DNA from 2 places in the Sphingobium sp. SCG-1 genome. Region 2 is predicted to be linked to the other one. Evidence: predicted binding sites of a transcription regulator. Region 2 holds the regulator's gene; the other holds the start of a gene.
The links. Region 2 encodes LexA, which represses DNA repair genes until DNA is damaged. Its sites were predicted from a motif close to GTTCCNCNCTTGTTCT; they were not measured.
Positions count from the first base shown of each region.

Region 1: the regulator LexA is predicted to act here: its motif matches at 2,322-2,337, upstream of uvrA (excinuclease ABC subunit UvrA).

Region 1 is NZ_CP026372.1:3,257,114-3,261,537, forward strand. Features, by position in the region: gene C1T17_RS14935 (alpha/beta hydrolase family protein) at 1-463, shown strand, start outside; gene C1T17_RS14940 (glutathione S-transferase family protein) at 518-1,165, shown strand; gene C1T17_RS14945 (UrcA family protein) at 1,226-1,576, opposite strand; gene uvrA (excinuclease ABC subunit UvrA) at 2,348-4,424, shown strand, end outside.
Region 2 is NZ_CP026372.1:2,365,768-2,370,191, forward strand. Features, by position in the region: tRNA gene C1T17_RS10830 (tRNA-His) at 1-55, shown strand, start outside; gene C1T17_RS10835 (Glu/Leu/Phe/Val family dehydrogenase) at 158-1,207, shown strand; gene lexA (transcriptional repressor LexA) at 1,382-2,080, opposite strand; gene glp (gephyrin-like molybdotransferase Glp) at 2,159-3,334, opposite strand; gene moaC (cyclic pyranopterin monophosphate synthase MoaC) at 3,331-3,819, opposite strand; gene trpC (indole-3-glycerol phosphate synthase TrpC) at 3,816-4,424, opposite strand, start outside.

The DNA of each region.
Region 1 (4,424 bases), 890 kb from region 2:
TCCCGATAACCTCTTCGTCACCGGCGGGTCCGGCGGCGGCGTACTGACAAGCTGGATCGTCGGCAAGACCAACAGGTTCAAGGCGGCGGCTACGCAGAAGCCCGTCATCAACTGGACCAGCGAAGCGCTGACGATGGACAATACGCTCTTCACGTCGCGCTACTGGTTCGAGAAGAAGCCGTGGGAAGACCCCATGTCCTACTGGTCCCGCTCGCCATTGAGCCTTGTTGGCAACGTCAAGACGCCGACGCTGGTCGTCGTCGGTAGCGAGGATTACCGCACGCCCGTCAGCGAGTCGGAGCAATATTATGCCGCGCTCCAGATACAGGGCGTACCGACCGCCTTGGTGAAAGTGCCAGGCGCAAGCCACGGCGGCTTCACATCCCGCCCCTCGCAGTCCGCCGCCAAGGCCGCAGCGATCCTGGCATGGTTCGACAAATATCGTACTCAGCCAAAACCCTGATTGCGGCCTTTCTCGTTCGTGATATGTTCCAGGAATCAAGAGAGAGGATCAAGCATGGCTGACACGATTACTTTCTACACGAACCCCATGTCGCGTGGGCAGATCGTTCGCTGGATGTTGGAAGAAGTGGGTGCACCTTACGAACAGGTGCTGTTGGACTATGGCACGACGATGAAGGCGCCAGATTATCTGGCAGTGAACCCCATGGGAAAGGTTCCAGCCATTGTCCATCGTGGCAAGATCGTAACAGAAGCCGCAGCAATCTGCGCCTATCTTGCCGAAGCTTTCCCAGAGGCCAACCTTGCGCCAACGGCTGACGAGCGGGCGGATTATTATCGCTGGCTGTTCTTTGCCGCAGGTCCGGTGGAAGCGGCCGTCACCAACCGGGCGATGCAGTGGGAAGCACCCGCGGAACGCAAAATGATGATGGGCTACGGTAGTTTCGATACAGCGATGGACGGTCTGGAATCGGCATTGGCAGGCAAGGAGTGGGTGTGCGGTGACAGGTTCACGGCCGCAGACGTCTATGTTGGTTCGCAGGTCGATTGGGGTCTTGGGTTCGGTTCGATACCCACTCGCCCCGCGTTCGCAGCTTATGCAGAACGGCTGAGGGCGAGGCCTGCTTACAAACGCGCGAAGGAAATCGACAACGCCCTGATCGCCGAAGCCAAGGCTAACGCAGAGAGTGTATCCGCGAACTGAGGTGCAGATAATAGTGACTCCCGGCGTATCCTGCGCCGGGAGTCACTTAGTCCTCTGACATTAGTTTCCTACGACAGGCTTTGTCACGCTGGCATCGGCAAAACGGGCGCGGCTTTCCGCCGCAGCGATCGCCGTAGCCATTGGTTCCTGAATATTGCGCAATGCTCTCGTCCGACAAGCCTGCACCTCCCGGAAGTCCATCGAGGGGCACACGCGTGTCGCGGCATGGAACAAGCGACCCTTGAGTTCCGCACGGCCTTTGGCCTTGGTCAGATCAAGATCCCCGTATCGTACTTCCATTGTTTTGCCGTTGGACTCGAAGGTTCCGGCAAAGGCAGGGGTGCCGGCGATCAGGGCTGCGGCGGCGACGAGAGCGGCGGTAACGCTCCTGGTCTTGGGTGATGTGAACATGGAAAGTCTCCTCTAACATGATTTTCGGCCGAGAGCGGGTCTGCCCATATTGGGGGGCGGCAGATCGTCCTGGGCGGCTGGATCGTCGATCATCGAGAGACCATCCGATCCGTCCTGCCCGCTCTGTTTAGGCCTGTATGATTTTCGGTGCTCGGGCATATCGACAAGCATCCGCCGGCATCTACAAACGACGGCGGTATCGATGAACGACATTGGCGTAACGACTAACGTCGACGAAAATCCAGCTTTCCGTAACGGCAGATTTTAGTTGGCTGATGCGCGGGCTTGCGGAGGAATAAAAACGCCCCCGGTGCAAGGGATGACCGGGGGCGTATCCTGGCTATGCTGTCGGGCACTTCAGGATCTCTCAATGTCTTCGCGTCGTCGGCTTAGAACGATAGCGGCTTACCGCTGTTCTTACCTTAACCCTCGTAATCTCAAATCCCGTATTCGACAGTCGGCATTGTCGTTTCGGCAAACGACATCGAATCGGCTGAACGCGCTCCTAAGCTTAGAAATTACGTTAGTATAGCGTTAAAAGATTATAAAATGACGCCGCAAAAGGCTCAAGCTTTCGCATTAGTGCCAACCCTACGAAATCGTTTGCTTTCGTGCATATGCCTTATGACGAAATAAATTCTCCCCGACATACATTCGGACTGCAACAAGCTTGGGAATCTTGTCGACGTGCCGAACTGCTCCCATATTTACGAAACAGTTCAGGCCACGCGCCACTTGCTTCAAACGAACAAATATGGAACAAATCAGCCCATGCTGACTCACATCTCCGTGCGTGGTGCGCGCGAACATAATCTCAAGGGCGTGAACGTCGATCTGCCGCGTGACAGCTTGATTGTCATTACGGGCCTGTCGGGATCGGGCAAATCCTCGCTGGCGTTCGACACGATTTATGCTGAGGGACAGCGCCGCTACGTCGAATCTCTCTCGGCCTATGCGCGCCAGTTCCTGGAGATGATGCAGAAGCCCGATGTCGAGCATATCGACGGCTTGTCTCCGGCGATCAGTATCGAGCAGAAGACGACCAGCCGCAATCCACGCTCGACGGTGGCGACCGTCACCGAAATATACGATTACATGCGCCTGCTCTGGGCGCGCGTCGGCATCCCCTATTCGCCCGCGACCGGCCTTCCGATCAGCGCGCAGACCGTCAGCCAGATGGTCGACCGCGTGATGCAACTGCCCGAAGGCACACGCTTCTTCCTTCTCGCCCCGGTCGTGCGCGGCCGTAAGGGCGAGTATCGCAAGGAACTTGCCGAATGGCAAAAAGCGGGCTTCACACGTGTTCGCATCAACGGTGAAATGTATGAGATCGAGGATGCGCCCGCGCTCGATAAGAAGCTGAAGCACGACATCGAAGTGGTCGTGGACCGCATCGCCGTGCGCGACGATATCCAGACCCGCCTCGCCGAGAGCTTCGAGACGGCATTGAAGCTGGCCGAGGGGCTCGCCTATGTCGATCTCGCCGACGGCAACGTACCCGGCCGCAAAGACGAAACGCAATCATCGGGCAAGATGAAGAACACGGGCATCCCGGCCAACCGCATCGTGTTTTCGGAGAAATTCGCCTGCCCGGTCAGCGGCTTTACGATTTCGGAGATCGAACCGCGGCTCTTCTCGTTCAACGCACCCCAGGGCGCCTGCCCCGCCTGCGACGGACTAGGCGAAAAGCTGCTGTTTGACGCGCAACTCGTCGTACCTAATGAAAATCTGAGCCTCAAAAAAGGCGCGATCGTGCCTTGGGCAAAGTCCAACCCGCCCAGTCCTTATTATATGCAGGTGCTTGCGTCGCTTGCGCGCGAATTCGGCTTCTCGCTCGACACGCCGTGGCAGGATCTATCCGAAGAAGTGCAGCTCATCATTCTGCACGGCACTGGCGGGAAACCCGTCACACTGCGCTTTCAGGATGGTCGCAAATCCTATGACGTCAAGAAGCCATTCGAAGGCGTCATCGGCAATCTCAATCGCCGGATGCTCCAGACCGAGAGCGCGTGGATGCGCGAGGAACTGTCCAAATATCAGACCGCGCAACCCTGCGAGACCTGCCATGGCGCGCGCCTGAAACCCGAAGCGCGGGCAGTGAAGATTGCGGGTGAGGATATCTCCATATCCACGCGGCGCAGCGTAGTCGATGCGCTGGGCTTCTTCAGTACCCTGCCCGCGCAACTGACCGACCAGCAGAACCAGATCGCGAAGGCTATCCTCAAGGAAATCGTAGAGCGCCTTGGCTTCCTCAACAATGTCGGTCTCGACTACATCAATCTAGACCGCACCAGCGGCACGCTCTCCGGCGGCGAATCCCAGCGTATCCGTCTAGCCAGCCAGATCGGCTCTGGTCTTTCCGGTGTGCTTTACGTCCTCGACGAACCCAGCATCGGCCTGCATCAGCGCGACAACGACCGGCTGCTGATAACGCTGCGGCGGCTCCGCGACCTCGGCAACACTGTGATCGTCGTCGAGCATGATGAGGACGCCATCCGCTCGGCGGACTATCTGGTCGACATGGGTCCGGGCGCGGGGGTGCATGGCGGCGAAATCGTCGCGCAGGGCACCCTGTCCGAGGTGCTGGCGCATAAGGATAGCGTCACCGCCGATTATTTGAACGGCACTCGCAGGATCGAAGTCCCGACGAAGCGCCGCAAGGGCTCGGGCAAGAAGCTGACCGTTCACGGAGCGCGCGCTAACAATCTGCGCAACGTTACCGCCTCGATTCCGCTCGGCACATTCACTTGCGTCACCGGCGTTTCGGGGTCGGGCAAGTCGAGCTTCACGATCGACACGCTCTATGCCGCCTCCGCCCGCGCGCTGAACGGCGCACGGATCATCGCGG
Region 2 (4,424 bases):
GAGCGCCGGTTTGTGGTACCGGAGGTCGTGGGTTCAAGACCCATCGGTCGCCCCATTTCGTTCGCGGCGAAGCGCACCTCCATCAATGGTTTTCCTATAGCTTTTTGCCCTCTGGCGATTTATTGCGCGATCTAGTAATTTTGTTACGAGGATCAAAATGGGCGCGGCTTGGGATCTACCAGACTTCGATGACCACGAGGGTGTCCACCTATTTCGTGACAAAGCTAGCGGCCTGACAGCGGTCATTGCGATCCATTCGACTGCGCTTGGACCAGGTGCTGGAGGCACCCGTTTTTGGCATTATCAGCACCGTACGGAAGCGATCACTGACGCTCTGCGATTGTCGCGAGGTATGAGCTACAAGAACGCTATGGCGGGCTTGCCGATGGGTGGCGCAAAGGGCGTCATTCTGGCCGATGCAGCCAAGACCAAGACTCCAGCAATGCTGGAGGCGTTCGGGCGCGCCGTGGACTCGCTGGGTGGTCGTTATGTGACGGCAGAAGACGTTGGCATTTCCGAGGTGGATATGACGGCAATTGCTCGTGGCACCAAGCATGTGTCTGGCCTTCCGGTGGGTGACGGACATGCAGGCGGCGATCCGGGGCCCTTTACCGCTTATGGCATCTATTTGGGTGTAAAGGCGGCTGTCCAACAAGGCTTGGGCAAGAGCGATATGAAGGGCATTCATGTCGCCATTCAGGGCGTGGGTAGCGTCGGCGGCGGTCTTGCCCATTACCTTGCCAGGGACGGAGCACGGCTTACGCTGGCGGACGTGAATCAGGATCGGGCCAGAGCGCTTGCGAACGAACTTGGCGGGGAGGCCGTGGAGGCTGACGCTATCATCGGCGTCAGAGCGGACGTATTTAGCCCCAACGCGCTCGGCGCCATTCTCAACGAGTACAGCATTCCCTTACTCAAGGCGGGCATCGTTGCGGGCGGCGCAAACAACCAACTCGCAACCCCGGCTGACGCTGAACGGCTGCATGGGCGCGGCATTCTATATGCGCCCGATTACGTCATCAATGCGGGCGGGATCATCAACGTCGCGCTGGAATATCTGGGGCAGGGCGACCGCGATGAAGTCAATGGTCGTATTGAACAAATTCCCGATCGTCTGCGTGCCATCTGGGCTGACAGTGCCGCCTCCAACCGGCCCGCAGCAGATGTTGCAGACGCCATGGCGCAAAAGCTGATCGGTCGCGCCTGACATGATGTCGGGCGCTTAAGCCTGCGGATCGACGCCGCTATTTATGGGAAAGCGGAAACCGCACGCGCTTTACGTTCGCGATTTCTCCGCTTTCCGCAAAGGCGCGAGGCGGTAAGTGAGCGTTGATGATGACCAGCGCCGGTCCCAATCGACAGGGGCGCTATTCCGGTCAGCCTAATTATACCGGCGCAGAAGACCCGCAAGTTTGCCCTGAACGCGAACTTGCCGCGCGTCGTAGATTTGCGGCTCATAAGCGCTGTTGGCGGGATCAAGACGAACACGCGGGCCGTCTTTACGGAAATATTTGAGAGTAGCTTCCGCGTCGTCAATTAACGCAACCACGATCTGCCCATCTCTCGCCACTTCAGTGCGCTGAATCAGCGCGAAGTCGCCGTCCAAAATGCCTGCTTCCACCATGGAGTCGCCGGAAACCTCAAGCGCGTAATGTTCACCGGAACCCAACAATGCGGCGGGCACGGAAAGCATGTTCTGACCTTCCATCGCCTCAATCGGTACGCCTGCCGCAATGCGCCCATGCAACGGAATTTCGATGACATCATTCGCTGCAATCGGAACCGAAGGCATGATCGCCCTCGCAGGCGTCTTTAGCGGAGATGCCAATGGAACAACCGCTGCAGCCCTCCGCAATTTATCGAGCCCCTCGGGAAGCTTTAAAACCTCCAAGGCGCGGGCACGATTAGGCAATCGCCTGATGAATCCGCGTTCTTCGAGCGCATTAATCAGCCGGTGAATTCCGGATTTAGATCGAAGGTCGAGTGCGTCCTTCATCTCCTCAAACGAAGGCGAGACGCCGCCTTCATCCAGGCGATTATGAATGAACGTGAGCAATTCCTGCTGCTTGGAAGTAAGCATCGTGACCTCATCCTGTAGAACGGATGAAGAACGTATAGGAAACACATTAGGTCAGGTCAAGCAGGTATGTGGGACTGCCTAAAGCGGAATGATGCTCACCGTCTCTCCAGGCATTGCGGCCGGTGAATGAGCCTTCCTGACGATCAGGCAATCGGCCTGCGCCAGAGCTTTTGTGGCGGCGCTGTCCTGCGCTGTCAGTGCGACGGCACCTTCTCGCGTAAGGCGAGCACGGAGATACTCGTCGCGATCGCCCGCAGACCCGAGTGGATTGGCCAGCGGCGCAGAACTGATGAATGGCAAAACTTGCGGATTTCCGAGCAAGTGGCGAATTAATGGTAGCACGAATAATGTTGCCGTCACATAGGCGGAAACCGGGTTTCCCGGTAGCCCCAAGAAAGCAGTTTCGCCTAACTTGCCTGCGATCAGAGGTTTCCCCGGCCGCATCCGGATTTTCCAGAAATCCAGCGTCCCACCCGCAGCCTCGAACGCCGGGCGAACAAGATCGTGGTCGCCGACCGAGGCTCCGCCGGTGGAGACGATCACGTCGGCATGTCGCGCACGATCAAACGCGGCGGTCATGGCGTCCAGATTATCAGCAACAATCCCGAGGTCTTCCACATCGCACGCGAGGGTTTGAAGCAGAGCCGACAACATGACGGTGTTCGATGACGGGATTTTACCAAGAGGGATTGGCGCGCCCGGAGCAACAAGTTCATTGCCGGTTGCAATGATCGAGACGCGCGGCTTGCGACGGACGGGAAGTGCTCCATGGCCGCCAAGCGCCGCCAGGCCAAGCTGGGCCGGCCCCAGCAAGCTTTTGGGTGAAAGCAACATATCGCCTTCGGTAAAATCGGAACCTCTGCGACGGACGTGAAGCCCAGGCAACAGGGGATCGCCAGCGGATTGCGACACGTAATCCTCAACCCGCGTTGCGTTTTCCTGTATCAGAATGCTGTCCGCGCCGGGGGGAACTGGTGCTCCGGTAAAGATGCGCGCGGCCTCTCCGGACACAAGCGGTGGCGGCAGTGGGCCTCCTGCAGCGCTCTCCTGTGTCACGCGCCATGGCCCGGCACCCGCGGCAACGGCATAGCCATCCATGGCGGACAAGTCGGCGAATGGCTGATCTCGGAGGGCCATCACATTGGCGGTCGTCCAACGTCCCACGCAATCGGCAAGCGGCGTCTGTTCTGTCGGCAGCATCTCTGTAAGTGCGAGAAGACGCGCTTGCGCTTCTTCGACCGGCAGCAGGCTCATTTCTTTATTTTAACCTTTGGCACAGGCCAGTCACCTGACTTGCCGCCTGTCTTAGATTGCAGGGATATGCCGCCAATCACCATGCCCTTGTCGAGCGCTTTGGCCATGTCATAGATGGTGAGCAGGGCCACCGACGCTGCCGTCAGCGCCTCCATCTCAACCCCAGTCTGCGCGGCGGTGCGCGCCGTGGCGGTCACGTCGACGCCGGTCGCGTCCAGCTTGAAGTCGATTGCGACGGCGCTCAGGGGCAGCGGGTGACAGAGCGGTATCAAATCCGATGTTTTCTTGGCCGCCATGATCCCGGCTACGCGCGCGACAGCCAAGACATCGCCTTTCTTGACAAGACCTTGAGCGACGGCATCGGCGGCTTCGGCGCTCATATCGATCCGGCCAGTGGCGACGGCTTCGCGCACCGTGACGGATTTCGCGGCGACATCGACCATGCGCGCTGCGCCATCCTCGTCCAGATGCGTAAGTCCGGTCATGCGTCGAGCAGCGCCCGTGTCGCCGCTTCGACGTCCGCCTGCCGCATCAGCGCTTCACCAATGAGGAAACAGCGGACCCCACGTTCTGCCATTGCATCAAGGTCGGCGCGTGTCGTGAGGCCGCTTTCCGCAACGAAGGTGCAGTCTGACGGGGCGCGGTCCACCAACTCGTAGGTCCGTGCGAAATCCACCGAGAAATCCCGCAGGTCGCGATTGTTGACTCCGATCAGCCGCGACTTCAGTTTCATCGCGCGCTCCAATTCCTGGGCGTCATGGACTTCGACGAGAGCATCCATCCCAAGCAAAAGAGCTGCGTCTTCGATCTCGGCCATCTGCGCGTCGTCCAGCGCGGCCACGATAATCAGGATTGCGTCCGCACCGATGGAGCGGCTTTCCAGCACCTGCCATGGGTCCACTATGAAATCCTTGCGTAGGACGGGCAAGGCACAGGCGGATCGCGCGGCCATGAGATAATCTTCATGCCCAGAAAAATAGGGCGCGTCGGTCAGTACGGAGAGGCAAGCCGCCCCGCCTGCTTCATAGGCAACGGCATGAGACGCGGGATCGAAGTCGGCGCGGATCAACCCCTTCGATGGACTGGCCTT